DNA from 3 places in the Citrobacter pasteurii genome. Region 2 is predicted to be linked to each of the others. Evidence: predicted binding sites of a transcription regulator. Region 2 holds the regulator's gene; each other region holds the start of a gene.
The links. The regulator LexA, encoded in region 2, represses DNA repair genes until DNA is damaged. The targets are predictions, from matches to a motif close to TNCTGTATGTACATACAGNA.
Positions count from the first base shown of each region.

Region 1: the regulator LexA is predicted to act here: its motif matches at 6,090-6,109, upstream of sulA (SOS-induced cell division inhibitor SulA).
Region 3: the regulator LexA is predicted to act here: its motif matches at 6,104-6,123, upstream of metR (HTH-type transcriptional regulator MetR).

Region 1 covers NZ_CP077262.1:3,468,951-3,479,203, forward strand. The annotation lists gene mgsA (methylglyoxal synthase) at 30-488, shown strand; gene helD (DNA helicase IV) at 524-2,578, opposite strand; gene I6L54_RS17005 (YccF domain-containing protein) at 2,704-3,150, shown strand; gene yccS (YccS family putative transporter) at 3,169-5,322, shown strand; gene I6L54_RS17015 (TfoX/Sxy family DNA transformation protein) at 5,300-5,914, opposite strand; gene sulA (SOS-induced cell division inhibitor SulA) at 6,131-6,640, shown strand; gene ompA (porin OmpA) at 6,996-8,045, shown strand; gene matP (macrodomain Ter protein MatP) at 8,144-8,596, opposite strand; gene I6L54_RS17035 (AAA family ATPase) at 8,782-10,253, shown strand, end outside.
Region 2 covers NZ_CP077262.1:4,843,243-4,853,495, reverse strand. The annotation lists gene ubiC (chorismate lyase) at 151-648, shown strand; gene ubiA (4-hydroxybenzoate octaprenyltransferase) at 662-1,534, shown strand; gene plsB (glycerol-3-phosphate 1-O-acyltransferase PlsB) at 1,589-4,009, opposite strand; gene I6L54_RS23360 (diacylglycerol kinase) at 4,181-4,549, shown strand; gene lexA (transcriptional repressor LexA) at 4,659-5,267, shown strand; gene dinF (MATE family efflux transporter DinF) at 5,388-6,707, shown strand; gene I6L54_RS23345 (CsbD family protein) at 6,844-7,053, shown strand; gene zur (zinc uptake transcriptional repressor Zur) at 7,098-7,616, opposite strand; gene I6L54_RS23335 (cupin domain-containing protein) at 7,732-8,220, shown strand; gene dusA (tRNA dihydrouridine(20/20a) synthase DusA) at 8,327-9,325, shown strand; gene pspG (envelope stress response protein PspG) at 9,459-9,701, shown strand; gene I6L54_RS23320 (quinone oxidoreductase) at 10,003-10,253, opposite strand, start outside.
Region 3 covers NZ_CP077262.1:182,928-193,180, reverse strand. The annotation lists gene rhtC (threonine export protein RhtC) at 1-606, shown strand, start outside; gene I6L54_RS00960 (Rpn family recombination-promoting nuclease/putative transposase) at 645-1,529, opposite strand; gene rhtB (homoserine/homoserine lactone efflux protein) at 1,693-2,313, opposite strand; gene pldB (lysophospholipase L2) at 2,424-3,440, shown strand; gene yigL (sugar/pyridoxal phosphate phosphatase YigL) at 3,456-4,256, shown strand; gene I6L54_RS00940 (carboxylate/amino acid/amine transporter) at 4,332-5,231, shown strand; gene metR (HTH-type transcriptional regulator MetR) at 5,119-6,072, opposite strand; gene metE (5-methyltetrahydropteroyltriglutamate--homocysteine S-methyltransferase) at 6,308-8,569, shown strand; gene I6L54_RS00925 (dienelactone hydrolase family protein) at 8,624-9,430, opposite strand; gene udp (uridine phosphorylase) at 9,696-10,253, shown strand, end outside.

The DNA of each region.
Region 1 (10,253 bases), 1.4 Mb from region 2:
TGTAATAAGGTTAACTTGGGAGCTGTACTATGGAACTGACGACTCGCACTTTACCGGCGCGTAAGCATATTGCGCTGGTTGCACATGATCACTGTAAACAGATGCTGATGAACTGGGTGGAACGCCACCAGCCGTTGTTAGAAAAGCATGTCCTCTATGCGACAGGCACGACAGGAAATCTCATTCAACGCGCGACCGGCATGGATGTCAACGCCATGCTTAGCGGTCCAATGGGCGGCGATCAGCAGGTCGGCGCACTGATCTCTGAAGGGAAAATTGATGTGCTGATCTTCTTCTGGGATCCACTCAACGCCGTGCCTCATGATCCGGATGTCAAAGCCCTTCTGCGCCTGGCCACAGTTTGGAATATTCCGGTTGCCACCAACGTCTCTACCGCCGATTTTATTATCCAGTCGCCAAATTTCAACGATGCAGCGGACATCCTGATCCCGGATTACGCCCGTTATCTGGCTGAGCGCCTCAAATAATCGCCAGACAGGCGGCCGCCGTCGCCGCCTGTTCTTCAGGGTTTTCTCGCTACCGGGACATCCAGTTGTTTTAGTTCATCAACAAAACAGGATGGCGCGTCTTTATTAAACAGCAACCACACCCGATGCCGGGCACGCGTAAGTGCCACGTAGAGCAACCTTCTCTCTTCTGCATCCGGAAAATCCTCGACCATTGGCAGTAATGCTTCTTCCATGATCGACTCACGAGCCGGGGCCGGAAAACCATCGCTGCCATCATGAAGCCCAACGACAATGACATAATCCGCCTGCTGTCCTTTACTGGCATGAATAGTCATAAAATCCAGCTGTAGTTTGGGCCAGCGGGTCGCTGCCTTCTCAAGACTGACAGGTTTGAGGTGGTGATATCGCGCCAGCACCAGTATGCGCTCTTCTGCTTTCGCAAAGCCGGATAGCTTATCCAACAACACATCCAGCTGACTTTCATCGAGCAGAGTGACGGCTTTCCTGTCGCCTGCTGTCAGGCTATTGAGCGGTTTCTTAAGCTGATGCGGGTTTTGCTGGATAAACCGATTGGCTATTTCGCCAATACGGCTATTAAAACGGTATGTCGTATCCAGATCGCAGCGATCGCCCTCACCAAAGTGTTGCCGGAAGGCGGTAGTTAACGAAAGTTGTGCGCCACTGAAACGGTAAATGGCCTGCCAGTCATCTCCCACGGCGAACAGCGTGGTCTGTGAATTTTGCTTGCGCAATGCGGCTAACAGGGCGGCGCGCTGTGGGGAGATATCCTGAAATTCATCAACCAGGATATGCTTCCACGGGCTGATAAAGCGTCCTTTCTCCAGAATGACAATCGCCTGATGGATCAATCCAGAAAAATCAACGGCATTCTCTTCTTTCAGAGCACTCTTCCAGGCCTTGAGCAACGGCGCCATCAGCTTTATACGTTTGCTGAACAGATCGCGGATCGCCTCCGGCGCATTGGCGATCATCTCCGCCTGTGCTCCACCATGCATACGCATCAGGCTAACCCAGCGATCCAGACGTGAGGCCAGGCGACGTTGTAATTTTTCATCGTCCCAAAAATTGCCTTCTGGCACGGACCACTGCATCTCTTCTTCCAGCCACTGTCGCCAGCCTTTAGCCTGGGCTTTTTTCTCGCTGCACTGCTGACGCCATGTGGCGATAAATAGCTTATTTCTGGCGGCAGTATCATTTTCGAGTTTGCTGACTGTCGGGACTTTTTTGCTACCCTGTTGAATAATATGCAACGCCAGTGAATGAAACGTCCGCGCGGTGACGTCTTGCGTATTCAGTCGTTCGCGAATGCGCTCATCCATTTCCTGAGCGGCTTTGCGACCAAACGCCAGCAGCAAGATTTGTTCAGCAGCCGCTTCTCCCCGCGCCAGCAACCAGCCCGCACGCGCAACCAGAACGGATGTTTTGCCACTTCCTGCCCCCGCAAGCACCAATAGCGACTGCTCGCCATTCACCACCGCACGAGCCTGAGCTGGATTCAGCGGTGAGGACTCAATCTTCTGGAAAAACTCGGTATGCTCCGCCAGCATCGCATCGGTGTACGCCTGATTGTGCTGCAAACGACACGCTTCAATATCCTGCAGCCACGCCTGACATTGATGCAACGCCTCACGACAATGATCAAATTCTTCCAGACGATTGACCGGCAGGGGCAACGCGTCAAAAGCACGGCGGATCTGTTGCTGCAATCCGGATGTTTGGCTCCGCGTCAGCCATCTGTTTTCCCCTGTACGCGCGGCAATCGTATCCAGCTGTTCCTGCAGCACCCCTGCTGCAACGTCACTCATCTCCTGGCTCCACTGCTGCCAGAGGATGCTCAGATGATGGTGGAAACGCTGGGTTTCCGCCCATTCAGTGCCGTGAAGGCGTACAACTTTATCATCAGAAAGCACAAATTCCAGCTCACCCCATACCAGGCCCCTTTTACAATGGATAGCCAGTAACTGATTGAATGGAATAAGATACTCATGACGGTCGCCGGAGACTTTAATGCCGGCATTGAGAATAACGGCCCGATCGTAAGGGTGTTGCGCCAGACGTTTTCCCAGAGAAGTTGCTTTCAGTTCCATAAGACTTACGCGGATCCACACGAAGAGGTTTGCTTATCAGTGTAACCGCCAGAGAAAACGTGCTCCAGCCCAAAAAAACGTTACAATTGCCAAACTCACAGAAAACCAGAGTTAACCGAGGGTTTATGCGTACTGTTCTGAATATTTTAAATTTTGTGCTTGGGGGATTCGCCACCACCTTAGCCTGGCTACTGGCGACGTTAGTCAGTATCGTACTTATCTTCACACTCCCCTTGACCCGCTCCTGCTGGGAAATCACACGCTTGTCGCTATTCCCCTACGGTAATGAGGCGATTCACGTTGATGAACTCAACCCGGCGGGTAAAAACGTGCTTCTGAATACCGGCGGTACGCTGCTCAACATTTTCTGGCTGATTTTCTTCGGCTGGTGGCTGTGCCTGATGCATATTGTTTCCGGTATTGCCCAGTGCATTACGATTATTGGTATTCCGGTTGGTATCGCGAACTTTAAAATCGCCGCGATTGCACTCTGGCCGGTTGGTCGTCGCGTGGTTTCAGTCGAAGTTGCCCGTGCCGCACGCGAAGCCAACGCGCGTCGCCGCTTTGAATAATCGGAACTGATGGCCTTTATGTTAAGTCCACTGCTTAAACGCTACACCTGGAACAGCACCTGGCTGTACTACGTGCGGATTTTTATCGCGCTTTGCGGTACAACGGCACTGCCGTGGTGGCTGGGTGACGTCAAACTGACCATCCCGCTAACGCTGGGCATGGTTGCTGCCGCGCTGACCGATCTGGACGATCGGCTCGCGGGTCGTCTGCGTAATTTGATCATTACGCTGATCTGCTTTTTCATTGCTTCGGCTTCCGTCGAATTGCTCTTCCCCTGGCCGTGGCTTTTCGCAATTGGATTAACGCTTTCCACCAGCGGCTTTATTTTGCTGGGGGGCTTAGGTCAGCGTTATGCGACCATAGCCTTTGGTGCATTACTGATCGCCATTTACACCATGCTGGGAACATCACTTTACGATCAGTGGTATCAGCAACCGATCCTGCTGCTTGCAGGCGCCATCTGGTATAACCTTCTGACGCTCATCGGTCACCTTCTGTTCCCGATTCGTCCACTGCAGGACAATCTGGCACGCAGCTACGAACAGCTGGCACACTACCTGGAGCTGAAATCCCGCCTTTTTGATCCCGACATCGAAGATGAAAGTCAGGCCCCCCTGTATGAGTTAGCGCTGGCCAATGGGCAACTGATGGCGACGCTGAACCAAACAAAAGTATCATTACTGACCCGTCTGCGCGGTGACCGCGGACAGCGAGGAACCCGCCGCACACTGCATTACTATTTTGTCGCGCAGGATATTCACGAACGCGCAAGTTCCTCACATATTCAGTACCAGACGCTACGCGACCATTTCCGTCACAGCGATGTGATGTTTCGTTTCCAGCGATTAATGTCGATGCAGGGGCAAGCCTGTACGCAACTGTCTCGCTGCATTTTGCTACGCACCCCTTACCAGCACGATCCACACTTTGAGCGAGTCTTTACACATATAGATGCTGCCCTTGAGCGTATGCGTGCAAGCGGTGCCCCTGCAGATCTGCTCAATACGCTGGGATTCTTACTATCGAACCTGCGGGCTATCGATGCGCAACTGGCCACCATTGAGTCTGAACAGGCTCAGGTACTCTCGCGCAATGAGTCAGAAAATCAGCTTGCCGATGACAGTCCGCACGGATTCAGTGATATCTGGCTGCGTCTGAGTCGCAATTTTACGCCGGAGTCGGCGCTGTTTCGCCACGCGGTTCGCATGTCGCTGGTGCTCTGCGTCGGGTACGCCATTATCCAGATAACGGGCATGAACCATGGCTACTGGATCCTGCTGACCAGCCTGTTTGTCTGCCAGCCCAACTACAACGCCACACGACATCGTCTGGCGTTAAGGATTATCGGCACATTAGTCGGGATAGCGATTGGACTGCCCATCCTGTGGTTCGTCCCATCGCTGGAAGGGCAATTAATACTGCTGGTGATCACCGGCGTGCTCTTTTTTGCTTTCCGCAATGTTCAGTACGCACATGCCACAATGTTTATCACGCTGCTGGTATTGCTGTGCTTTAACCTGCTTGGAGAAGGGTTTGAAGTCGCACTGCCGCGCGTCATCGATACGCTGATAGGTTGTGCCATCGCATGGGCAGCCGTCAGTTTCATCTGGCCAGACTGGCGCTTTCGCAACCTGCCACGGGTGATTGAACGGGCGACCGACGCAAACTGTCGTTACCTTGACGCCATTCTCGAACAATATCATCAGGGGCGAGACAATCGTCTGGCATACCGTATTGCGCGCCGCGATGCGCATAATCGTGATGCGGAGCTGGCATCCGTGGTGTCGAATATGTCGAGTGAACCGGATGTTACCGCCCAAACGCGCGAAACGGCATTCCGCTTGCTGTGCCTCAACCATACCTTTACCAGTTATATCTCGGCACTGGGCGCACACCGTGAACAGTTAACCAACCCGGACGTTCTGGCATTACTGGACGATGCCGTTTGCTATGTTGATGATGCACTTCATCATCAACCTGCTGACGAGCAACGCGTATACCAGGCGCTTGAAGGACTGAAGCAACGGATTCAGCATCTTGAACCACGCCCGGACAGTAAAGAACCGCTGGTCGTACAGCAAGTTGGCCTATTGATAGCGCTACTACCAGAAATCCGACGATTACAGCAGCAAATTGCCGCATTACCGTCTAGTACACCGGTTCAGGCGTAAGAGAACTCACCCACTCCACAAGCTCCTGGCGGCGAATCGCCGGGAGCGCCGCCTCATGAATGCCCCCAATCGCGCCTTCAAGGGCATAGAGTATTTTCACCGTCAGGGCGGGATTAATCTGTCGCAGTTTCAACCAGCACATTTTTGCACCCAACATGCGTAATGTGCTTTCATCTTTTATACCTGCTTCATTCAGCAGGGTTTCCAGATGAAATGTCATGTTCGGCAGTCCACGCAGGCGATGCTGTGCAAAACGACTTTGCTTTTCTTTTAACGCCGCATCCAGTGAATACCGTGATAGCGACACCAGTTGTTGCTGGTTTTGCCACAGCGTATCGTTCACCTGATAATAATTGAGCACCACCGGACGTCCACGTTTTATAAATGTCAGCCAGACAGGGGAATGTTTTACACAGTACTGCGCGCTCTGTTCACAGGCCCGAAGATATAGCTCGCCACTGGCGACCATGGCGAACACCGTATCCTCGACTGTCAGGCTATAACCCCCAAACAGCGATCGATAACGAATAGTCCCCAGTGACTCCAGATATTCTTGTGATTTATAGATCCTTGCATAAGAAAGTTTTTTCATAAAAATCCTTTTAAATCATAACGTAATAAAATGATTTGCAGTAGCGGATCCGTTAATGACGAAAATAGGCAACTTATTCGCAAGGGGCAAGATGAATTTTGTTTTTCCCGTAACAACAACCAAAAACTGCGAACCTGTTTCAGAAAATAAGGTTGATCTTTGGTGATAGCAGGGTTACTGTATATCCATACAGTAACTCACAGGGCTGGATTGATTATGTACACTTCAGGCTATGCAAATCGTTCTTCGTCGTTCTCTTCCACAGCAAGCAAAATTGCGCGCGTGTCGTCAGAGCACACTACCGCTGGGCTTATCAGTGAAGTGGTCTATCGCGAGGACCAGCCCATGATGACGCAGCTCCTGCTGCTTCCCCTGCTTCAGCAATTAGGTCAGCAGTCGCGCTGGCAGCTGTGGCTGACGCCTCAGCAAAAACTAAGCCGGGAGTGGGTGCAGTCGGCCGGACTCCCATTGACGAAAGTCATGCAGATTAGCCAACTCTCTCCCTGCAATACGCTGGAATCTATGGTTCGTGCGCTACGCACGGGTAACTACAGCGTCGTAATTGGCTGGCTGACGGAAGAATTAACCGAAGATGAACATGCCGAGCTGGTAAAAGCAGCAGATGAAGGCAATGCGATGGGGTTTATCATGCGTCCTGTACGCGCTCAGACACTTGCGGGGAGACAGCATTCTGGGCTAAAAATTCACTCGAATTTGTATCATTAAGTAAAATTAGGATTTATCCTGGAATTTTTTTTCACCCTCAAATTCAGCTTTGAGCTTTAACACACTTTTTGCGAGAACGCCTGTGTGAAGCGGTTTCCGCGATAGTAGCTGTACAATTAATCATCCACAAATGTTAAATATTATGTATACAAGCCTTTTTTTTTCATATGCCTGACGGAGTTCACACTTGTAAGTTTTCAACTACGTTGTAGACTTTACATCGCCAGGGGTGCTCGGCGTAAGCCGCAGATATCGGTAGAGTAACTATTGAACTGGTCCCCGGGTGAAGGATTTAACCGTGTTATCTCTCTGGAGATATTCATGGCGAATTTTGGATGATAACGAGGCGCATAAAATGAAAAAGACAGCTATCGCAATTGCAGTGGCACTGGCTGGTTTCGCTACCGTGGCGCAGGCCGCTCCGAAAGATAACACCTGGTATACTGGTGCTAAACTGGGTTGGTCCCAGTTCCATGACATCGGCAACAATCAGATCAACAACAACGGACCGACCCACGAAAGCCAACTGGGTGCTGGTGCGTTCGGTGGTTACCAGGTTAACCCGTACGTTGGTTTTGAAATGGGTTACGACTGGTTAGGTCGTATGCCGTACAAAGGCAACACTGAAAATGGCGCATTCAAAGCTCAGGGCGTTCAGCTGACCGCTAAACTGGGTTACCCAATCACTGACGATCTGGACGTTTATACCCGTCTGGGTGGTATGGTTTGGCGTGCAGATGCTAAAAACAACGACGGCTTCAAAGACCACGACACTGGTGTATCCCCAGTATTCGCTGGCGGCGTAGAGTATGCAATTACTCCTGAAATCGCTACCCGTCTGGAATACCAGTGGACTAACAACATCGGTGACGCGAACACCGTTGGTGGTCGTCCAGACAACGGTCTGTTGAGCGTTGGTGTTTCTTACCGTTTCGGCCAGCAGGAAGAAGCAGCTCCGGTAGTTGCTCCGGCTCCGGCTCCGGCTCCAGAAGTACAGACCAAACACTTCACTCTGAAGTCTGACGTTCTGTTCAACTTCAACAAAGCGACTCTGAAACCGGAAGGCCAACAGGCTCTGGATCAGATGTACAGCCAGCTGAGCAACCTGGATCCGAAAGACGGTTCCGTCGTTGTTCTGGGCTTCACTGACCGCATCGGTTCTGACGCTTACAACCAGGGTCTGTCTGAGAAACGTGCTCAGTCTGTTGTTGATTACCTGATCTCTAAAGGTATCCCTGCTGACAAAATCTCCGCACGTGGTATGGGCGAATCCAACCCGGTTACTGGTAACACCTGTGACAACGTGAAAGCTCGCGCTGCGCTGATCGACTGCCTGGCTCCGGATCGTCGTGTTGAGATCGAAGTTAAAGGTATCAAAGACGTTGTAACTCAGCCTCAGGCTTAAGTTATCGTCTTATAAAAAAACCCCGCCTGGCGGGGTTTTTTTTCATCTACATATCATGCAAAAGTACAGACACACTCCATATTGACGTTACCCGTACCCTACTCTTTACCCAGTAACGCCTGTAGATCCTGCTTCAATGTCGACATCTTGTTCGCATACTTTTCTTTATGTTCCGCATCTTCAATCAACTGCACAATCGTTTCTGAGAGTGTTTTACCACGTCGCTGCGCAAGCCCGGCTAAACGCTGCCAGACCATAAACTCCAGATCGATCGATTTCTTACGCGTATGTTGATGTTCTGCATTAAAGTGCCGTTTACGCCTCGCCCGGATCGTTTGCTTCATACGATTGAGCAGTGCAGGGTTCATGTATTCTTCAATCCAGGCGTTGACCCGAACCGGTTCATTTTCGAGGGTTAGCAACAAATCAACGGCTTCTTTGGCAGCGCTGGCTTCCACATAGCGGGTAATCAACTCCCCCTCGCGATGCTTCTTCACCAGGTACTTCCATTTCCATCCGCTTTCAAGATTTTCAAGTTGTTGATATTTCATTGCGATCTCAATGTTACCGTGTAACTCTTATCAGAATATCAGCTTTTTCAGCATCTGAAGAAAAGAATATCCAGCCTGTGAACTGTCGCGCGTCATCACATCCGTTTAGCGGTGCTTTCCACGTGTGCAGTGCTGATGGTTACGGTATAATCTCGTTTTTTACAACAGACTAAAAAACATCAACTTTGACCATTACGAAACTTGCATGGCGTGATCTGGTTCCTGATACCGACAGCTATCAGGAAATATTTGCACAGCCGCACGTCACTGACGACACCGACACCTTACTCAGTGATACTCAGCCACGTTTACAATTCGCGCTAGAGCAGCTTCTTCAGCACTGGGCTACGTCCTCGTTTATGCTGGTGAAAGCGCCCGAAGAGCTGGAGTATCTCAATCTTATTGCAACGGCTGCACGTACCTTGCATGCGGATGCCGATAGGTTAACCGGGGGGCATTACGATGTATCCGGCCACACTATTCGTTACCGCGCAGCGGAGAAAGCAGACGACAACTTTGCGACGTTAACTCAGGTGGTTAATGCTGACTGGGCTGAGGCCGAACAGCTGTTTGGCTGTCTGCGCCAGTTCAATGGCGAAATTACGCTGCAACCGGGACTGGTTCATCAGGCCAACGGCGGTGTGCTGGTTATCTCATTACGCACACTTCTGGCTCAGCCGTTGTTGTGGATGCGCCTGAAAGCCATTGTCAGCCACGAGCGTTTTGACTGGGTGGCCTTTGATGAGTCTCGCCCCCTGCCAGTCTCCGTCCCTTCTATGCCGCTTAAACTGAAAGTGGTGTTGGTCGGCGAACGTGAATCGCTGGCAGACTTCCAGGAAATGGAACCAGAACTGGCAGAACAGGCTATCTACAGCGAATTTGAAGATAACTTGCAGATAGTGGATGCCGAAACCATGACACAGTGGTGTCAGTGGGTAACGCATACTGCCCGCCGCAACAATCTGCCCTATCCCGCTACCGATGCCTGGCAGGTTCTCATCCGCGAAGCCGTTCGCTATACCGGCGAACAGGACACGCTGCCGCTTAATCCGCTATGGATCACTCGCCAGCTCAAAGAAGTGGCACCTCTTTGCGACGGTGATACCTGCACTGCGGAGCAATTGAGCCTGATGCTTGCTCAGCGTGAATGGCGAGAAGGATTCCTCTCCGAACGAATGCAGGATGAGATCCTGCAAGAGCAGATCCTCATTGAAACGGAAGGCGAGCGTATTGGGCAAATAAACGCCCTGTCGGTGATCGAATTTCCAGGTCATCCCCGCGCATTTGGTGAACCTTCACGTATCAGTTGCGTCGTGCATATTGGCGATGGCGAATTTACCGATATTGAACGTAAAGCCGAGTTGGGCGGAAATATTCATGCCAAGGGGATGATGATTATGCAGGCGTTCCTGATGTCGGAACTCCAGCTAGAACAGCAAATACCGTTCTCTGCCTCTCTGACATTTGAGCAATCATACAGTGAAGTAGACGGTGACAGCGCCTCTATGGCAGAACTGTGTGCGCTGATCAGCGCCCTCGCTGACGTTCCTGTTAATCAAAGCATCGCGATAACCGGTTCTGTCGATCAGTTTGGTCGTGCTCAACCTGTCGGCGGCCTGAATGAGAAAATTGAAGGCTTTTTTGCCATCTGCCAGCA
Region 2 (10,253 bases):
ACTGGTGCGTCTCCTGGCGCACCTTTTTTTATCCTTCGATGCTACTTGTTACACTTATGTTGCCCTACCGATCACTTAATCGTGTTTGCTCACCCCGCAAAGCCTTTTCTGCGATACAATGCCTTCAGGTTATGAATCGGAGAGTAAGGCATGCCACACCCCGCGTTAACGCAACTGCGTGCTCTGCGTTATTTTGATGCGATCCCGTCGCTTGACCCCCAATTGCTCGACTGGTTGTTACTGGAAGATTCCATGACCAAACGTTTTGAGCAGCAGGGAAAACAGGTCACCGTAACATTGATACGAGAAGGATTCGTTGGGCAAAATGAGGTCACTGAAGAGTTGACGTTGCTGCCGGCAGAATCCCGCTATTGGTTGCGGGAAATCCTGTTATGCGCGGATGGTGAGCCGTGGCTTGCCGGTCGGACTGTCGTGCCGGAATCCACCTTGTGCGGCCCCGAACTGGCTTTACAAAATTTGGGGAAAACCCCGCTCGGGCGCTATTTGTTTACATCATCGACATTGACCCGCGATTTTATTGAGATTGGCCGCGATGCAGCGTTGTGGGGACGTCGTTCCCGCCTGCGGCTGAGCGGTAAGCCGCTGATGCTTACCGAGCTTTTTTTGCCTGCATCGCCGTTGTACTGAGAGGAAGATAAAGATGGAGTGGAGTCTGACGCAGAATAAGCTGCTGGCGTTTCACCGCTTGATGCGTACGGATAAGCCAATCGGTGCCTTACTACTGCTCTGGCCTACGCTGTGGGCGCTGTGGGTAGCGACCCCCGGCGTACCGCAATTGTGGATACTGGCGGTGTTTGTCGCCGGTGTGTGGCTGATGCGCGCTGCCGGATGCGTGGTGAATGATTATGCCGACAGGAAATTTGACGGACACGTCAAACGGACCGCAAACCGGCCGCTACCGAGCGGTGCAGTCACGGAGAAAGAGGCCCGAACACTGTTTGTTGTGCTGGTGTTGCTCGCCTTCCTGTTGGTTCTGACTCTTAACACGATGACGATTTTGTTGTCCGTTGCCGCGTTAGCACTGGCGTGGGTTTATCCCTTCATGAAACGCTATACGCACCTGCCGCAGGTGGTGCTGGGGGCGGCGTTTGGCTGGTCTATTCCCATGGCGTTTGCCGCCGTGAGTGAGTCTGTACCACTGAGCTGTTGGCTGATGTTCCTCGCCAACATTCTCTGGGCGGTGGCCTATGACACCCAGTATGCGATGGTCGATCGTGATGACGATCTGAAGATTGGCATTAAATCAACCGCCATTCTGTTTGGTCAGAACGACAAGCTGATTATTGGCATTCTGCAGGTTGGTGTGCTGGCGCTGATGGCGATGGTGGGCTGGTTAAACGGGTTGGGGCTGGGCTATTACTGGTCACTGCTGGTGGCGGGCGCGCTGTTTGTGTATCAGCAGAAACTGATTGTCGATCGTGAACGGGATGCCTGCTTTAAAGCGTTTATGAACAATAACTATGTGGGGCTGGTGCTGTTCTTAGGGCTGGCGATGAGCTACTGGCACCTTTGAGTTTGGCTTAGCCTGCACAATAAAAACCGGTCATTTCGACCGGTTTTTTTATGCTTACTCGCCCTGCGTTGCGCTTTCGATGGTCAGACGCACATCGGATGTGACCAGCTCGGCCAGCATCTGATAGATCTTCATCGTTTCTTCCGGTTCGGCATCACCGGTATCGCTGATGTAGCCCTCGTCACGCAGCGTCAGCACCAGGGAGCTGAACACAGCTTTATCGAAGAACTCAGGCGCGTTGATACCGTGCAGCACGGAAAGACGTTGTGCCACGGTGCGGCTCTCTTTCTCCAGGGTACTGCGGTTGATGGATGGGTTCGCACTCAGCAGCCAGAAGGTAATGGCATAGCGCTGTAGCGTTTCACGCGCGCCCGCAGCCAACAACTGCAGCGTGCGAGAATGAACCGGGTTGATATGCAGCTCATCGTTCTGCAGGGTTATCAGACCCTGACGCTGCATTTCGTTGACCAGCTCGTCAATTACCCCGGCAAGCTCATCACGCTCCCAACGCAGGAACAGCTCTGCTTTCAGCATCGGGTACAGCGCTTCAATATGCTGCTGCAATGCGGCGCGTGAAATCCGGCGGTGCTGAGTCACAATCGCGGCCATCAACGAAGGCAGAACCAGCATGTGCGCAATGTTGTTGCGGTAGTAGGTCATCAGTACCGCCTGCTCGCGCGGCAGAATAATGATGTCACCGATCGTGTCTTTCTCAACCTCAAACTTGTTCATCTGCAAGGCGTGGTCGATAAGTTCACTGGCGCTTTGTGTCGGCACTGTCGTATCCGAAGCATACGGCACATTGCGCAACAGGCTCAGGTAGCAATCGAGCTGTTCGGTTAGCTGCTCGCGCGTCAGAGAACGCTGACGGGAAGCCAGTAACGCGGTACAACACAGGTTCATGGCGTTGGCCGCGCCCGCGTTGTTAATGCGTACCATCAGGTCGGCAGCAATGTTATTCACTGTCGGCGTCAGCCAGGCCGGGCGAATAGACTCGATAGGATCGATAGATTCGCGCCACTCCGGCACATGCTGATTCAGGTAGGTCATCAATGGCATAGGTTCGCCAAAGTTAACGTAGCCCTGACCCAGATTACGTAGCTTGCTCAAACCGCGCAGCATTTGCGGCAGGCTCTCTTTCTCTTTGGTCGCGCCACGCAGCTCTTTTGCGTAAGTTCCCACTTCCATCACATGCTCGTAGCCGATGTAGATAGGCACCAGTGTAATGGGACGCGTACCGCCGCGCAGCATCGCCTGGATGGTCATCGACAGCGTGCCGGTTTTCGGGTCAAGCAGACGGCCGGTACGTGAGCGGCCACCTTCGACAAAGTATTCAACCGAGTAACCACGGCTGAACAACTCGCCCAGGTATTCGCGGAATACGGTGGAATAGAGCTTATTGCCTTTAAACGTACGACGAATAAAGAATGCGCCCAGACGGCGGAAAATCGGACCTGCCGGCCAGAAATTCAGGTTGATCCCTGCCGCGATATGCGGTGGAACCAGCCCCTGATGGTACAGAACATACGACAGCAGCATGTAGTCCATATGACTGCGGTGGCACGGCACATAGACGATTTCATGTCCGTCGTGCGCCAGTTGGCGTACACGTTCAGCATTGTGAACATTAATGCCCTGATACAGACGGTTCCAGGTAAAGCCCAGAATACGGTCCGTCAGGCGGATCATCTCATAGGAGAAGTTGGCGGCGATCTCTTCCATCAGCGCAATCGCGTTTTGCTGCGCTTTTTCGTGGGAGATCTTTTTACTGCGGGCTTCATCTTCCACCGCTCTGGCGATCGCTTTTGAGGCCAACAGCTTATTAAACAGATCCTGACGGGCAGGGAGTCGCGGGCCGACTGCGGCCAGGCGCTGGCGAGCAAAGTGCATACGCGCCACGCGTGCCAGTTTTTGGGCGATGGTTTTATCCGTGCCGTGTTCGTCTGCCATGCGACGCAGGGAGACCGAAGGCGAGAAGCGGACAAAACTGTCGCGACCCAGCCAGGACACCGCAAAGAATTTCTGTACACCGTTCAGCATACGCAGCGGCGGATTGACTTCGCCTTTCTCGCGCCCTGGAGCACGGCCAAACATCACCGACACCGGCACCATCTGTACATCCAGATCGGGGTTGCTGCGATGCAGATCGAGATAGTTATGGAACAGCTTGATGGACTCTTCTTTTGGCGTGTAATAGGTGAATACACGCGGGCCGCCGTGTATAAACACGTAGCGCGGCAGCAAAGTCCCATCTATCTCCAGCGGTTCCAGGGGGTCAGGGAGGTCGTGCACCAGACATTGGGCACGCAGCGTCAGCAAGTCTGCTTTTGAGTTGTACGGTAAGACGTACATAATGGGACGAGAGGTATCGAGTCCCAATTCCGGGGCGGGTTCCGCCGGGATAGACTTGCTTTTTACCAGGATGCTTAATGGTAAATTCAGTAATTTGTAGTAAATTCGTGGCCAGCCGGACATAAACGATGTAAAGCCTCTGGTTAATAATGCAAATGCGCTGCAAGGATATCAGAAAGTTTAGTGAATTTCTGTGGTATCCCGTCATACTTCGCGCAGCTTTGCTTATGCCCTGAAACAAACAGGGTAACGATACAATAATACTCACGCTAATTATGTAAAAAGGTTCTTTTGATGGCCAATAATACCACTGGATTTACTCGGATTATCAAAGCAGCAGGCTATTCCTGGCAAGGTTTCCGCGCCGCATGGATCAATGAGGCGGCATTCCGTCAGGAAAGCGTTGCCGTACTGTTGGGGGTAGCCATCGCCTGCTGGCTGGACGTTGACGCGATTACCCGCGTACTGCTGATTGGTTCGGTGATGCTGGTGATGATCGTTGAAATTCTGAATAGCGCCATTGAGGCGGTCGTCGACCGAATAGGTTCGGAGTATCACGAGCTTTCTGGCCGGGCGAAAGATATGGGATCGGCTGCAGTATTGCTTTCTATTTTTGTCGCTCTGATCACCTGGGGCATCCTGTTGTGGTCGCATTTGCGATAAAGGTTCCACAACTTCATAAATCTCCTGTTTTTTGTGCAGTTTGCGGTTCCAAATTCGCCTTTAGCTGTATATACTCACAGCATAACTGTATATACACCCAGGGGGCGGAATGAAAGCGTTAACGGCCAGGCAGCAAGAGGTGTTTGATCTCATTAGAGATCACATCAGCCAGACAGGTATGCCACCGACGCGTGCGGAGATCGCGCAGCGTTTGGGGTTCCGTTCCCCAAACGCGGCTGAAGAACACCTGAAAGCACTGGCGCGTAAAGGTGTACTGGAAATCGTTTCTGGCGCATCGCGTGGTATTCGCCTGCTGCAGGAAGAAGAGGAAGGTTTACCGCTTGTTGGTCGTGTCGCGGCCGGTGAGCCACTTCTGGCACAGCAGCACATCGAAGGCCATTACCAGGTTGACCCATCACTGTTCAAACCGAACGCCGATTTTCTGCTGCGCGTCAGCGGTATGTCGATGAAAGATATCGGGATTATGGATGGCGATTTACTGGCTGTGCATAAAACGCAGGACGTGCGTAACGGCCAGGTTGTTGTTGCCCGTATTGATGATGAAGTCACTGTTAAGCGCCTGAAAAAGCAGGGCAACAAGGTTGAACTTCTGCCGGAAAACAGTGAATTTAAACCTATCGTTGTCGATCTGCGCGAGCAAAACTTCACCATTGAAGGGTTGGCGGTAGGCGTGATTCGTAACGGTGAATGGCTGTAATGATCTGCTGATTTCCTGTAGGCCGGAGAGGGCGTTTACGTCGCTCTCCGGCAAATTGCCCGATGATGCTACCTTATCGGGTCTACAAAAACGCGTTAATTTCTTTTCAGGCTCCTTTCCATGCCTTTCTTTACCTCCTCTGATAAAGCACTTTGGCACCTTGCCTTACCGATGATTTTCTCCAACATCACTGTTCCACTGCTGGGACTGGTGGATACGGCGGTGATTGGTCATCTGGATAGCCCGGTCTACCTTGGTGGCGTTGCCGTTGGCGCAACAGCGACCAGTTTTCTCTTTATGCTGCTGCTTTTTTTGCGTATGAGTACCACTGGTCTGACAGCCCAGGCGTTCGGTGCGAAAAATCCGCAGGCACTGGCGCGCGCGCTGGTTCAGCCGCTGATGCTGGCGCTGGGAGCGGGGCTGCTTATCGCACTGTTTCGCGCACCGGTTATCAGCCTGGCGTTGCATATCGTGGGAGGTAGCGAAGCGGTGCTGGAGCAGGCCCGAAGGTTCCTGGAAATCCGCTGGTTAAGCGCGCCCGCCTCACTGGCCAATCTGGTGTTGCTCGGCTGGTTGCTTGGCGTTCAATATGCGCGTGCGCCGGTTATCCTGCTGATTGTCGGCAATGTGCTTAACATCATGCTCGATTTGTGGCTGGTGATGGGCCTGCATATGAACGTACAGGGCGCGGCGCTGGCGACGGTGATTGCCGAATATGCCACTTTGCTGATCGGTCTGATGATGGTACGTAAGGTCCTGCATATGCGCGGAATTTCGCTGGCAATGCTGAAGCAGGCGTGGCGTGGCAACTTCCGCCGTTTACTGGCGCTTAACCGTGACATCATGCTGCGCTCGCTGTTGTTGCAGCTCTGTTTTGGTGCGATTACGGTGCTGGGGGCGCGTCTCGGGGGCGATATTATTGCAGTCAACGCCGTTCTGATGACTCTGTTGACGTTCACCGCCTATGCGCTGGACGGATTTGCCTATGCCGTGGAAGCCCATTCTGGTCAGGCTTATGGCGCGCGGGATGGCAGTCAACTGCTGGATGTTTGGCGAGCGGCGTGTCGGCAGTCGGGAATTGTGGCGATCCTTTTTTCGCTGGTCTATGCCCTGTTCGGCGAGCAGATTGTGGCGCTGCTGACCTCGCTGTCGCAAATCCAACAGCTGGCCGATCGCTATCTTTTCTGGCAGGTGGTGTTACCGCTGGTGGGCGTTTGGTGTTACCTGCTCGACGGGATGTTTATTGGCGCGACGCGGGCTGCAGAAATGCGCAACAGTATGGCCGTTGCCGCAGTGGGATTCACCTTAACGCTCCTGACGTTGCCGTGGCTCGGAAATCATGGTTTGTGGCTGGCGTTAACCGTTTTTCTCGCGCTGCGCGGGCTATCGCTGGCCTTTATCTGGCGGCGTCACTGGCGTAATGGTACCTGGTTTGCCTGAAAGGAATGGTTAAAAATTCCGAATAGTAAATAAAGCTCAGAATCACTGACTACACTTATTCTCACGTCCAGAGAAAACAGCATGTGTCTGGACATGGCACTCGCGCTATTCACAACCTAACGATGAGGACTTGATGATGAATAAAGACGAAGTCAGCGGTAACTGGAAACAGTTCAAAGGTAAAGTGAAAGAGCAATGGGGCAAACTGACCGATGATGATATGACGGTCATTGAAGGTAAACGCGACCAGCTGGTAGGTAAAGTCCAGGAACGATACGGGTACGCGAAAGATCAGGCGGAGAAAGAAGTTAAAGATTGGGAAAAACGCAACGATTACCGCTGGTAATTAACCCCTCCCTCCTGAGAGTACAAGGACGTACGCTCTTTTATTTACCGCCCGACTTTCTTTTTCACCTGAATTGTATGGTCATGCTGGCATTCGCCAGGATGGCGGCATGATTCAACTTCCACACATGCCGGACACAGGCCGTGGGCTTCAATCACATTATGGCGCAGAGCAAATCCCATTTTAGCTGCCAGCGTATGCATAATATCTTCCACGCCTTCCGCACACTCTTCTTTTACCACGCCACAGCGGTCACAAATAAACATTGCCGAGCTATGGGTTGGCTGATCGAACAGATGGCAAAGGACATAGCTGTTGGTGGATTCCACCTTATGCACAAACCCTTGTTCCAGCAGAAAATCGAGCGCACGATACACGGTAGGGGGTTTGGCCTGCGGCTCGGTTTCCCGCAGCAGATCAAGCAGGTCATAGGCGCTGATCGCACCTTCCTGCAGGCTCATCAGGCGCAGCACTTCGAGGCGTTGTGGCGTTAGCCGCACGTTACGTTGCACACAGAGTTTTTCAGCTTGAGCCAATAACTCCTGCGTGGTGGTTTTGTCCATTTGGCGCCTCGATTTGCGTGGAAGGTTAATCCCTTACTTTATCATGTTTTGCTTAAAACGCCGAGATCCACCGCTGTGTGCTATACCTGACGCATCGCAACACTGGAAAATTAACATGAAAAGACCCGATTGTATTCGCCACTGGCGTGAAGTTGAGGGGCCTGATGACTCCACCTATCCAGGCAGCGATGAGCTTTTTTCTATTGGCGCGCCGCTGGCCCGCAGGTTGGGGTTAGGGCGATTAGGCATTCATCACGAACGCCTGCCGCCGGGTCGTCGTACTTCTTATCCACACGCTGAAAGTGATGAAGAAGAGTTCATCTACGTGCTGGAAGGCTACCCGGAAGCCTGGATCAATGGTTACTTATGGAAGCTGGAACCCGGCGACAGCGTTGGTTTCCCGGCAGGAACCGGTGTGTGTCACACCTTTATCAATAACACCAGTGAAGAGGTACGTCTGCTGGTCGTCGGTGAGGCGAACAAAAAATACAATCGCATTTATTATCCGCTTAATCCGGTTTATGCCGCCACGCGCGAGGATCGCTGGGTTGACCATCCTCCACAGTTTTTTGGTCCACACGACGGAAAACCCGGGCGGAAATGACGATCCACGCGGACGAAGGGCGCTATCCACGATGATGTGGCTCACTATCGCAACGGTCTATGCTATAGTAGCGCCCCTTTTTTAACCGGATGCTTGAATATTCGCCATGCTGCCTGAATCTCAGTCTACCGCTTTTCCCGCTCATCGTTTTTCTATCGCGCCGATGCTCGACTGGACGGACAGACACTGCCGCTACTTTTTGCGCTTACTGTCCAGCCAGACGCTGCTCTATACGGAGATGGTGACCACCGGGGCAATTATTCATGGCAAAGGCGATTACCTGGCGTATAGCGAAGAAGAGCATCCGGTCGCATTGCAACTGGGCGGGAGCGATCCTGCCGCGCTGGCCCAGTGCGCAAAGCTGGCTGAAGCACGAGGTTATGACGAGATTAACCTCAACGTCGGCTGCCCTTCCGATCGCGTACAAAACGGGATGTTTGGCGCTTGCCTGATGGGGAATGCGCAACTGGTCGCTGATTGCGTGAAGGCGATGCGCGATGTGGTGTCGATTCCGGTGACGGTCAAAACGCGCATCGGTATCGATGATCAGGACAGCTACGAATTCCTGTGTGACTTCATCAATATGGTCTCCGGTAAAGGTGAATGTGAGATGTTTATCATCCACGCCCGCAAGGCCTGGCTGTCCGGGCTAAGCCCGAAGGAAAACCGTGAGATCCCGCCGCTGGATTATGACCGTGTTTATCAGTTGAAGCGTGATTTCCCGCAGCTGACGATGTCGATTAACGGTGGAATTAAATCACTGGAAGAAGCAAAAACGCATCTGCAACATATGGATGGCGTGATGGTGGGGCGTGAAGCTTATCAAAACCCGGGGATTCTGGCGTCGGTCGACCGTGAAATTTTTGCTGCGACCACGCCGGATGCAGACCCTGTCGCCGTGGTGCGTGCCATGTATCCCTATATTGAGCGGGAGCTGAGTAAAGGTACGTATCTGGGGCATGTGACCCGCCACATGCTGGGGTTGTTCCAGGGAATTCCAGGCGCACGCCAATGGCGTCGTTATCTGAGTGAAAATGCGCATAAAGCCGGGGCCGATATTAACGTTCTGGAACACGCGCTGAAACTGGTGGCAGACAAGCGTTAAGTTCTCACCAAAAGTTAGTTAATTTCACCACGCCCTGCGCTTTGTCGCGGGGCGTTTTCTTTATAAATCAATGCATTAATTTTGGCATGTTTCTTGTAATGCAATGGAGAGAATTTCATTTCGGGAGAGAGCCATGCTGGAACTACTTTTTGTGATTGGGTTTTTTATCATGCTGATGGTCACCGGCGTATCTTTGCTGGGGGTGTTGGCCGCATTGGTGGTTGCCACTGTGGTGATGTTTTTGGGCGGACTCTTTGCCTTGATGATAAAACTTTTACCCTGGCTGCTCCTGGCCGTTGCCGTGGTGTGGATTATCAAGGCGATAAAAGCGCCAAAAGTCCCACAGTATCAGCGCAATAACCGTCGATTTTACTAAGGTATTGAGCGGTGCGTCACAACCTGCAACATTGCCTTTAGAACCAAATAGGAATTGATTATCAAATCTGTCACTATTGCGCGGTTAACGAATTCATCGAGCTGTACCCTACATACAGCCGAACTAAAAAAAGAAAGGGCTTCCTACGGGAAGCCCTAATTCTTTACTTCCCCGTCATAATTCAAACCGCAGGTGTGTTGGCTGCTTTCATTCACCCCAGTCACTTACTCCAGTAAGCTCCTGGGGATTCATTCAATTGCCGCCTTCCTGCTGCTTGAATTATTTAGGGGAAGTCGGAGCATTACGGGATCAGTAAACTCGAGCCCTGCGTGGCCCGGCTTTCCAGTGCTTCATGGGCCCGTTGCGCGTCACTTAACGCAAATTTCTGACCCGGCGCGACATCCACTTTGATCACCCCACTGGCAATCAGCGAGAACAGCTCATTGCTGGCTTCAGTTAATTCACGGTGATTGGTGATATACCCCTGGAGTGAAGGACGGGTCACGTACAGCGAACCTTTCTGGTTCAGAATACCTAAGTTCACGCCAGTCA
Region 3 (10,253 bases), 260 kb from region 2:
TTCACCGTTGCGTTGGTGCATATCGTTGCACTGATGAGTCCCGGTCCCGATTTTTTCTTTGTCTCTCAAACGGCCGTTAGCCGTTCGCGTAAAGAGGCGATGATGGGGGTACTGGGCATTACCTGCGGCGTCATGGTCTGGGCGGGCGTGGCGCTGCTCGGTTTACACCTGATCATCGAAAAAATGGCCTGGCTGCACACCATTATTATGGTCGGCGGTGGTCTGTACCTGTGCTGGATGGGGTATCAGATGCTGCGCGGTGCGTTTAAAAAACAGGACGTTGCGGCACCCGCACCGCAGGTTGAACTGGCGCAGAGCGGACGCAGCTTCTTGAAAGGTCTGCTGACCAATCTGGCGAACCCTAAAGCCATTATCTATTTTGGCTCAGTTTTCTCGTTATTTGTTGGCGACAGCGTGGGAACGGGCGCGCGTTGGGGGATTTTTGCCCTGATTATAGTGGAAACGCTGGCGTGGTTTACCGTGGTCGCCAGCCTGTTTGCGCTGCCGAAAATGCGTCGTGGCTATCAGCGCCTGGCGAAGTGGATTGACGGTTTTGCCGGGGCGCTGTTCGCGGGCTTCGGTATTCACCTGATTATTTCACGCTAAGTTTGTTATCCGCCTGGGAGCTCCAGGCGGAGTATGGTTTATTGCGCAAGCTTTTGTAATTCGTCCTTCGAAAGGCCGGTCATTTCCATAATCGCGTCGGTATCAAGACCTCGCTTGAGCATTGCTTTTGCTACATCAGTGAGGGCTATGCGCCGCCCTTCTTCGCGACCTATCTGCTTTAGTTGATCCGCCATTGTCATCAATTTTTCTCCATGCTGCGGCACACGCTGTGCCAGCTGATACAATAATGTCTGAACATCTTGTGTATTCCCTGCTTGCACCATGTAGTTTACCAGTACGGTTATTTGTTGTCCGCTCATCTTCTCCAGCATAAACAGGCGGGTAAGTTTATCCAGCAGCTGCGCCATGTCGCGCTGGCGAATGTGTTTTTGTACTAATGTCAGCGCCGCCATACTGCGATGCTGCATGATCTCATCGTCGGGAATAACCGTCACATCCACCAACGGAAACGGTGTGCTGTAAAGTTGAAGGGCGGTTCCCGAATCCTCAAAGTGATCCAGCCAGTTCATTGAGCCTTGCCATGGGCTTTGCTTGCCATGGTAAAAGAGCACTGGAATCACCAGCGGTAGAGTGTCGTTTCCAGCCTCAAGATGACGCTGCATCGCTGCGATAGCGTAGCGCATCAGGCGAAATGACATATGCTTGTCAGGTGAGCTTTGATGCTCAATAAGCACATGTACATAGCCTTGTCCGCTGGTGGTTTCCAGTGAGTAGAGAATATCGCTGAAGTAGGGGCGCAGATCGTCCTCCACAAAACTGCCTGATTCCAGATGAAGTGTTTCCAGTTTGCAGATTTTGATTAACGAAGGCGGAAGATGAAGTTCAATAAAGTCCCGCGCGGTTTCCACGCGGGAGAGGAAGGTCTTAAATACTGTGTCATGGGGTGTCGTAGCTTCCGCCATCGTCCATCATCCGTGAGAAGTGAAAGTGGCGGCATTCTGGCATTAGCTATCAGCCTCTAACAGTGCAGAATAAAAGATGTTTCCCCCTTTGCGGAGAGTCTCGAAAAGACATACAGCGATGCTCAGAACACTCACATTTTACTGCGAGCACTATTCCAGTTTTCTAGGCATGCCTTGCCGATGCCAGCAGGGCGCCTATCAGCATAAACAGTGAACCAAACACTTTGTTCAGCGCCTTCATTTGCTTTGGCCCTTTAATCCATCCTGCAATGCGCGTAGCCAGCGTCGCGTAACCGATCATCACAATGATATCGACCACGATGGTCGTAACGCCAAGCACCACGTACTGCATCAGCTGCGGTGCCTGCGGCAGGATGAACTGCGGGAACAGGGCGGCAAGAAAAACAATGCTTTTAGGGTTGGTCAGATTCACAAAGACCGCGCGTTTGAACAGGCGACTGCGCGATTGCGTATTCGCCATGGTGTTCAGATCGATAGCGCCCGCTGCCCGCCATTGCTGAATACCCAGCCAAATCAGATAGGCCGCTCCCGCCCACTTCAGCACCTCAAACGCGATCACCGAACGAGAAAATAGCGTTCCCAGCCCCACGCCAACCAAAACGATATGAATGCCCAGCCCGGTCTGTAAACCCGCAATCGACGCGCTGGCACCGCGATAACCGTGGCTGATGGCGGTGGTCATGGTGTTGATTGCGCCAGAGCCTGGAGACAAGCTCAAAATAATAGAGGTTAGCAGGTAGGCGAACCACCATTCAAAGGTCATGAGAAACTCCCGGATTGTCTATTTTTATGCCACAATACGCTACTGCCGTTAGGTTGTGTCAGCGACGGCGAAAAAAACGATTTTACTTGGTCAGCGAGGCTGGATACCCGATGTTTCAGCAGCAAAAAGACTGGGAAACAAGAGAAAACGCGTTTGCTGCTTTTTCCATGGGGCCACTGACAGATTTCTGGCGTCAGCGGGAAGAAGCGGAATTTACGGGTGTGGATGATATCCCCGTACATTTTGTTCGTTTTCATGCAGAAAAAAACGATCGCGTCATCGTCGTCTGTCCTGGACGCATTGAAAGCTACGTGAAATACGCTGAACTGGCGTATGACCTGTTTCATTCTGGTTTTGACGTGCTCATTATCGACCACCGTGGCCAGGGGCGTTCCGGGCGTATGCTGTCAGATCCGCATCGTGGTCATGTCGATAACTTTAATGACTATGTCGACGATTTAACCGCCTTCTGGCAGCAGGAAGTGCTACCCGGTCCGTGGAGAAAACGCTATATACTGGCGCATTCTATGGGTGGAGCGATTGCCACATTGTTCCTGCAGCGCCACCCGAATCAGTGTGATGCCATCGCGCTTTGTGCGCCGATGTTTGGTATTGTGATGCGCTTTCCTGACTGGATGGTGCGCCACATTCTGGACTGGGCTGAAGGGCATCCACGGATCCGCGAAGGCTATGCGATGGGAACCGGGCGCTGGCGGGCGCTACCCTTCGGTATGAATGCGCTAACCCATAGTCGACAGCGCTATCGGCGCAATCTACGCTTCTATGCTGATGAGCCACGGCTACGCGTAGGCGGCCCGACCTACCATTGGGTGCGTGAAGGTATTCTGGCTGGCGAACAGGTTCTGGCTGGCGCGGGAGACGACGCGACGCCGACGTTGCTGATTCAGGCCGAAGAAGAGCGTGTAGTGGATAACCGCATGCACGATCGTTTTTGTGAACTCCGCGCCGCAGCGGGCCATCCTGTAGAAGGAGGTCAGCCGCTTGTCATAAAAGGCGCGTACCATGAGATCCTTTTTGAAAAGGACGCAATGCGCTCAGTCGCGCTTAACGCTATTGTCGAATTTTTCGACAAGCATAACTCATCCAGCGGAACCCGCTTTGCCTAGAGGTTGAATTTTCTTATGTATCAGGTTGTTGCGTCTGATTTAGACGGTACGCTGCTTTCCCCCGACCATACTCTGTCCCCATATGCTAAAGAGACGCTGAAATTACTGACTGCTCGTGGCGTTAACTTCGTGTTTGCGACTGGCCGTCATCATGTTGATGTGGGACAAATTCGCGATAACCTCGGCATTAAAACCTACATGATCACCTCCAATGGCGCGCGGGTGCATGATTCTGACGGAAACCTGGTGTTTTCGCATAACCTGGATCGCGACATTGCCAGCGACCTGTTTGGCGTAGTGAATGCAAACCCGGACATCGTGACCAACGTTTATCGCGATGATGAGTGGTTTATGAACCGCCATCGCCCCGACGAAATGCGCTTTTTCAAAGAAGCGGTGTTTAACTATTCTCTGTTTGAACCTGCGCTACTGGAGCCGGAGGGCGTCAGCAAAGTGTTCTTCACCACCGATTCTCACGAAAGGCTGCTGCCGCTGGAGCAGGCGATTAACGCCCGCTGGGGCGATCGCGTTAACGTCAGCTTCTCTACGCTTACCTGTCTGGAAGTCATGGCGGGCGGCGTGTCGAAAGGTCATGCGCTGGAAGCGGTGGCGAAAGCGATGGGCTACAGCCTGAAAGACTGCATCGCTTTTGGCGACGGGATGAACGATGCGGAAATGCTCTCCATGGCGGGCAAAGGCTGCATCATGGGCAATGCCCACCAGCGCCTGAAGGATCTGCACCCAGAACTGGAAGTCATTGGTCTTAATGCTGACGATGCCGTGCCGCACTACCTGCGCGATCTCTTTTTAAAGTGATTGTTCTTTAGTTGACCAGTTGTCAACTAAACTCTCCGCTACAATGGATGTTCCCTGTTCTAAGAGGCATCCATTGTGGCGCTACTCATCATTACCACTATTTTGTGGGCCTTTTCCTTCAGCCTGTTTGGCGAGTACCTTGCCGGTCATGTCGATAGCTATTTTGCGGTGCTGGTGCGCGTTGGACTCGCGTTGCTGGTGTTCCTGCCGTTTTTACGTACCCGCGGGCACAGCGTAAAAACGATCGCGCTGTATATGCTGGTGGGGGCCATGCAGCTTGGCATTATGTATATGCTGAGTTTTCACGCCTACCTGTATCTGACGGTTTCAGAACTGTTGCTTTTCACCGTGCTGACGCCGCTCTACATCACGCTGATTTATGACCTGATGAGCGGACGCCGTCTGCGCTGGAGCTACGCTTTCAGTGCGTTACTGGCGGTGATTGGCGCGGGGATTATTCGTTACGATCAGGTAACCAGCCACTTCTGGACTGGCCTGATACTGGTGCAGCTTTCTAATATTAGTTTTGCCATCGGTATGGTGGGCTATAAGCGTCTGATGGAAACCCGCCCAATGCCACAGCACAACGCTTTTGCCTGGTTTTACATGGGGGCCTTTCTGGTGGCTGTCGTGGCCTGGTTCATGCTGGGTAATGCGCAGAAAATGCCTGCAACCACGCTGCAGTGGGGAATTCTGGTCTTTCTTGGCGTGGCGGCGTCCGGCATTGGTTACTTTATGTGGAACTACGGTGCGACCCAGGTAGATGCAGGTACGTTGGGCATCATGAACAATATGCATGTGCCGGCCGGGCTGTTGGTCAACCTGGCTATCTGGCATCAACAGCCTCACTGGCCAAGCTTCATCATTGGCGCGGCTGTGATAGTGGCCTCACTGTGGGTACATCGAAAGTGGGTCGTTCCGCACTCCGCACAAACGGCAGATGATCGCAGGCGTGATTCCGCGCTGAGCGAATAAACGCTTCCGTGACTGGCTGTCGCTGCTCGCCATCACGCACGGCGGCGTACAGTCGGCTCCACAATCCATCGCCCAGGGTTTTGGTCACCACCAGGCCCTGGCGTTCAAAACTCTCCACCACCCAGTGTGGTAACGCGGCGATACCCATTCTGGCGGCAACCATTTGAATCAGCAGCAGGGTGTTATCCACGCTCTTCAGCGACGGGCTCACGCCCGCAGGCTGTAAGAAATGCCGCCAGACATCCAGTCGACTCCGTTGCACCGGGTAAATAAGCAGCGTCTCGCTAGCTAAATCTTCCGGCGTGATTTGCGTTTTACTGGCTAACGGGTGATCCGGCGCCAGGACCAGGCGGACTTCAAAATCGAACATCGGCGAGTAGTGCAGTCCGCTGCGCGGCAGAATGTCGGAGGTTAACACCAGATCCAGCTCATCCTGCTGTAGCGCCGGTTGCGGATCGAACGTCACGCCGGATTTAAAGTCCATCTCCACCTGCGGCCAGTTGGCACGAAAATTCTCCAGCGCGGGCGTCAGCCATTGAATACAGCTGTGACATTCAATCGCGATACGCAGTCGGGTTTGCTGCGGTTCGTTGCAGGCCTGCAGCGCCCGACCAATTTGCGGCAATACCTGATTTGCCAGCTGCAGCAAAATTTCGCCCTGCGGCGTAAAGCGCAGCGGCTGGCTTTTACGGACAAAGAGTCGAAAGCCAAGGCGCTGCTCCAGATCGCTGAACTGGTGAGAAAGGGCGGATTGGGTCTGATGCAACGTCGCCGCAGCGGCTGCCAGCGAACCACTATTCCGCAACGCCTGGAGCGTTTTCAGATGTTTAATCTCGATCATGAAAGTCCTTCACTTCGGCATGAACAAATTGCGCTTGAGGAATATACAGTAACCGCCAATTATGGATGTGTAAACATCTGGACGGCTAAAATCCTTCGTCTTTTAAATTTATGGTGCGTTGGCTTCGTTTCCCCACCCCAGTCACTTACTTCAGTAAGCTCCTGGGGATGAGTAAACTTGCCGCCTTCCCTAAATTCAAAATCCATAGGATTTACATATAATTAGAGGAAGAAAAATGACAATATTGAATCACACCCTCGGTTTCCCTCGCGTTGGCCTGCGTCGCGAGTTGAAGAAAGCGCAAGAAAGTTACTGGGCGGGAAATTCTTCCCGTGAAGAATTGCTGACCGTTGGTCGCGAGCTGCGTGCCCGCCACTGGGATCAGCAGAAGCAGGCGGGCGTTGACCTGCTGCCGGTGGGCGATTTTGCCTGGTACGATCACGTGCTGACCACCAGCCTGCTGCTCGGCAACGTTCCGGCTCGTCATCAGAATAAAGACGGCTCGGTTGATATCGATACCTTATTCCGCATTGGCCGTGGCCGCGCACCGACCGGTGAGCCCGCGGCGGCGGCAGAAATGACCAAATGGTTTAACACCAACTATCACTACATGGTGCCGGAGTTCACCAAAGGTCAGCAGTTCAAACTGACCTGGACCCAACTGCTGGATGAAGTAGACGAAGCGCTGGCGCTTGGCCATAAGGTGAAACCTGTGCTGCTGGGGCCGGTAACTTACCTGTGGCTAGGGAAAGTGAAGGGCGAACAGTTTGACCGCCTGAGTCTGTTGAACGACATTCTGCCGGTTTACCAGCAGGTGCTGGCGGAACTGGCAAAACGGGGTATTGAGTGGGTACAAATCGATGAACCTGCTCTGGTACTGGAGCTGCCGCAAGCGTGGCTGGATGCCTTTAAACCGGCTTATGACGCTCTGCAGGGTCAGGTGAAGCTGCTACTGACCACCTACTTCGAAGGCGTAACGCCAAACCTGGATACCATTACCGCGCTGCCGGTGCAGGGGCTGCACGTTGACTTCGTGCACGGTAAAGATGATGTCGCCGAGCTGCACAAACGTCTGCCTGCCGACTGGCTGCTGTCAGCGGGTCTGGTGAACGGACGCAACGTCTGGCGCGCCGACCTCAGCGAAAAATACGCGCAAATTAAAGATATCGTCGGGAAACGTGACCTGTGGGTGGCTTCTTCCTGCTCCCTGCTGCACAGCCCCATCGATCTCAGCGTGGAAACCCGCCTTGATGCAGAGGTGAAGAGCTGGTTTGCCTTCGCCCTGCAAAAATGCGGCGAGCTGGCGCTACTGCGTGATGCGTTGAACAGCGGCGATACCGCGGCGCTGATTGAATGGAGCGCACCGATTCAGGCGCGTCGCCACTCTACTCGTGTCCACAACGCCGCAGTGGAAAAACGTCTGGCGGCGATCACTGCCCAGGACAGCCAGCGTGCCAACGCTTATCCGGTTCGTGCCGAGGCACAGCGTGCCCGCTTTAATCTGCCGGCATGGCCGACCACGACTATCGGCTCATTCCCGCAAACCACGGAAATTCGCGGCCTGCGCCTGGACTTCAAAAAAGGCAACCTGGATGCCGGTAACTACCGCACCGGTATCGCGGAACATATCAAACAGGCGATCGTTGAACAGGAACGTCTGGGGCTCGACGTGCTGGTGCACGGTGAAGCCGAACGTAACGACATGGTGGAATACTTTGGTGAACATCTGGACGGGTTCGTCTTTACCCAGAACGGTTGGGTGCAGAGCTACGGTTCTCGCTGCGTGAAGCCACCGGTAGTCATTGGCGACGTCAGCCGCCCGGAAGCGATCACCGTGGAGTGGGCGAAGTATGCCCAGTCGCTGACCGACAAACCGGTAAAAGGTATGCTGACCGGTCCGGTGACCATTCTTTGCTGGTCATTCCCGCGTGAAGACGTGACGCGTGAAACCATCGCGAAGCAGATTGCGCTGGCGTTGCGTGATGAAGTTGCGGATCTGGAAGCGGCGGGGATCGGTATTATCCAGATTGATGAGCCGGCGCTGCGCGAAGGTCTGCCATTGCGTCGCAGCGACTGGGCGGCGTATCTGGAGTGGGGCGTGGAAGCCTTCCGCATTAACGCGGCGGTGGCGAAGGATGAAACCCAGATCCACACCCACATGTGTTACTGCGAGTTCAACGACATCATGGACTCCATTGCGGCGCTGGACGCGGACGTGATCACCATTGAAACCTCTCGTTCTGATATGGAGTTACTGGAGTCGTTTGAAGAGTTCGATTACCCGAACGAAATCGGGCCGGGCGTCTACGACATTCACTCGCCGAACGTCCCGAGCGTGGAGTGGATTGAAGCCCTGCTGAAAAAAGCCGAACAGCGTATTCCGGCAGAGCGTCTGTGGGTGAACCCGGACTGCGGTCTGAAAACGCGCGGCTGGCCGGAAACCCGTGCCGCGCTGGCAAACATGGTTAAAGCGGCGCAGAATCTGCGTCAGGCGTAAAAACAAAACGGAGGCTGATGCCTCCGTTTTGTTTATTGGTTTGCCTGGCGGAAATTATTTCTTTCCACCGTATTGCGCGAACCACTCCAGCATCCTCTGCCAGCCGTCTTTTGCGGACTCTTCGTGGTAACTTGGGCGATAATCGGCGTTGAACGCATGCCCGGCATCGGGATAGACCACGATTTCCGCTTTCGCATTGGCGGCGCGCAGCGCCTGACGCATTGTTTCAACGGTATCTTGTGGAATACTGGTATCCTGGCCGCCATACAGTCCCAAAACGGGAGCGTTAAGATCGGTTGCGATATCAACGGGATGTTTGGGGGAGTTCAGCGTTTTATCGCCCACCAGTTTGCCGTACCACGCCACCGCCGCTTTTAGCTGTGGATTGTGTGCGGCATACAGCCAGGTAATGCGCCCGCCCCAGCAAAATCCGGTGATCATCAGTTGGTGCGCATCTCCCCCGTTGCGGGAGGCCCAACTGGCGACGTGATCCAAATCGGCCAGTACCTGAGAGTCAGGCACTTTGGCGACAAGGCCGCTGAGCAGCGTCGGGATATCGGCAAAGTCATTGGGATCGCCTTCGCGAAAATAGAGTTCTGGTGCGATAGCCAGATACCCTTCCAGAGCCAGACGGCGGCAAACGTCACGAATGTGTTCATGAATGCCAAAAATCTCCTGCACGACAATAACCACGGGCAGCGGGCCATCGGTTTGCTTTGGTCGTGCGTGATACGCTGGCATATCATCGCCTTGTGAAGGTATGGACGTTACACCGGCGATAATCGCGTTATCCGGAGTGTGAACCGTGGTAGATGTCGGTGGAGATACAGCAGGTGCAAAGCCAGATTGTCGTGTTGTCATGGTATTCTCCGTACCCTTAAATATTCAGCCCAAAAGCGCATTGTTAACTATAGACACATGCAACGAACCACATTGCCTTAAACGGTCTATCTTTTGTGCAGGGCTTCCTTACATTGCATTGTTTATGTGATGTGTATCACTATTTCATGGTAATTGAATGCAATTGATTTACATCATAGTGATGACTGTCACGAAAATATGTTCATGCCTTCGGTAAAGTATGTTTTTGCTTCTTCTGACAAAACCGATTCACAGAGGAGTTTTTATGTCTAAGTCTGATGTTTTTCATCTCGGCCTCACTAAGAGCGATTTACAAGGGGCTACGCTTGCTATCGTCCCTGGCGACCCGGAGCGTGTGGAAAAGATCGCCGCGCTGATGGATAAGCCGGTTAAGCTGGCATCTCATCGCGAGTTCACTACCTGGCGTGCTGAGCTGGATGGTAAAGCCGTGATCGTTTGCTCTACCGGTATCGGCGGCCCGTCAACCTCTATTGCCGTAGAAGAACTGGCACAGCTGGGCATTCGTACCTTCCTGCGTATCGGTACGACTGGCGCTATCCAGCCGCATATCAACGTGGGTGATGTCCTGGTCACCACGGCGTCTGTCCGTCTGGATGGTGCAAGCCTGCACTTCGCGCCAATGGAGTTCCCGGCCGTTGCCGACTTCGAGTGCACCACTGCGCTGGTGGAAGCGGCGAAATCTATCGGCGCCACTACCCACGTTGGCGTTACCGCGTCTTCTGATACCTTCTACCCGGGCCAGGAGCGTTACGACACCTTCTCTGGTCGCGTAGTGAGCCGTTTCAAAGGCTCGATGGAAGAG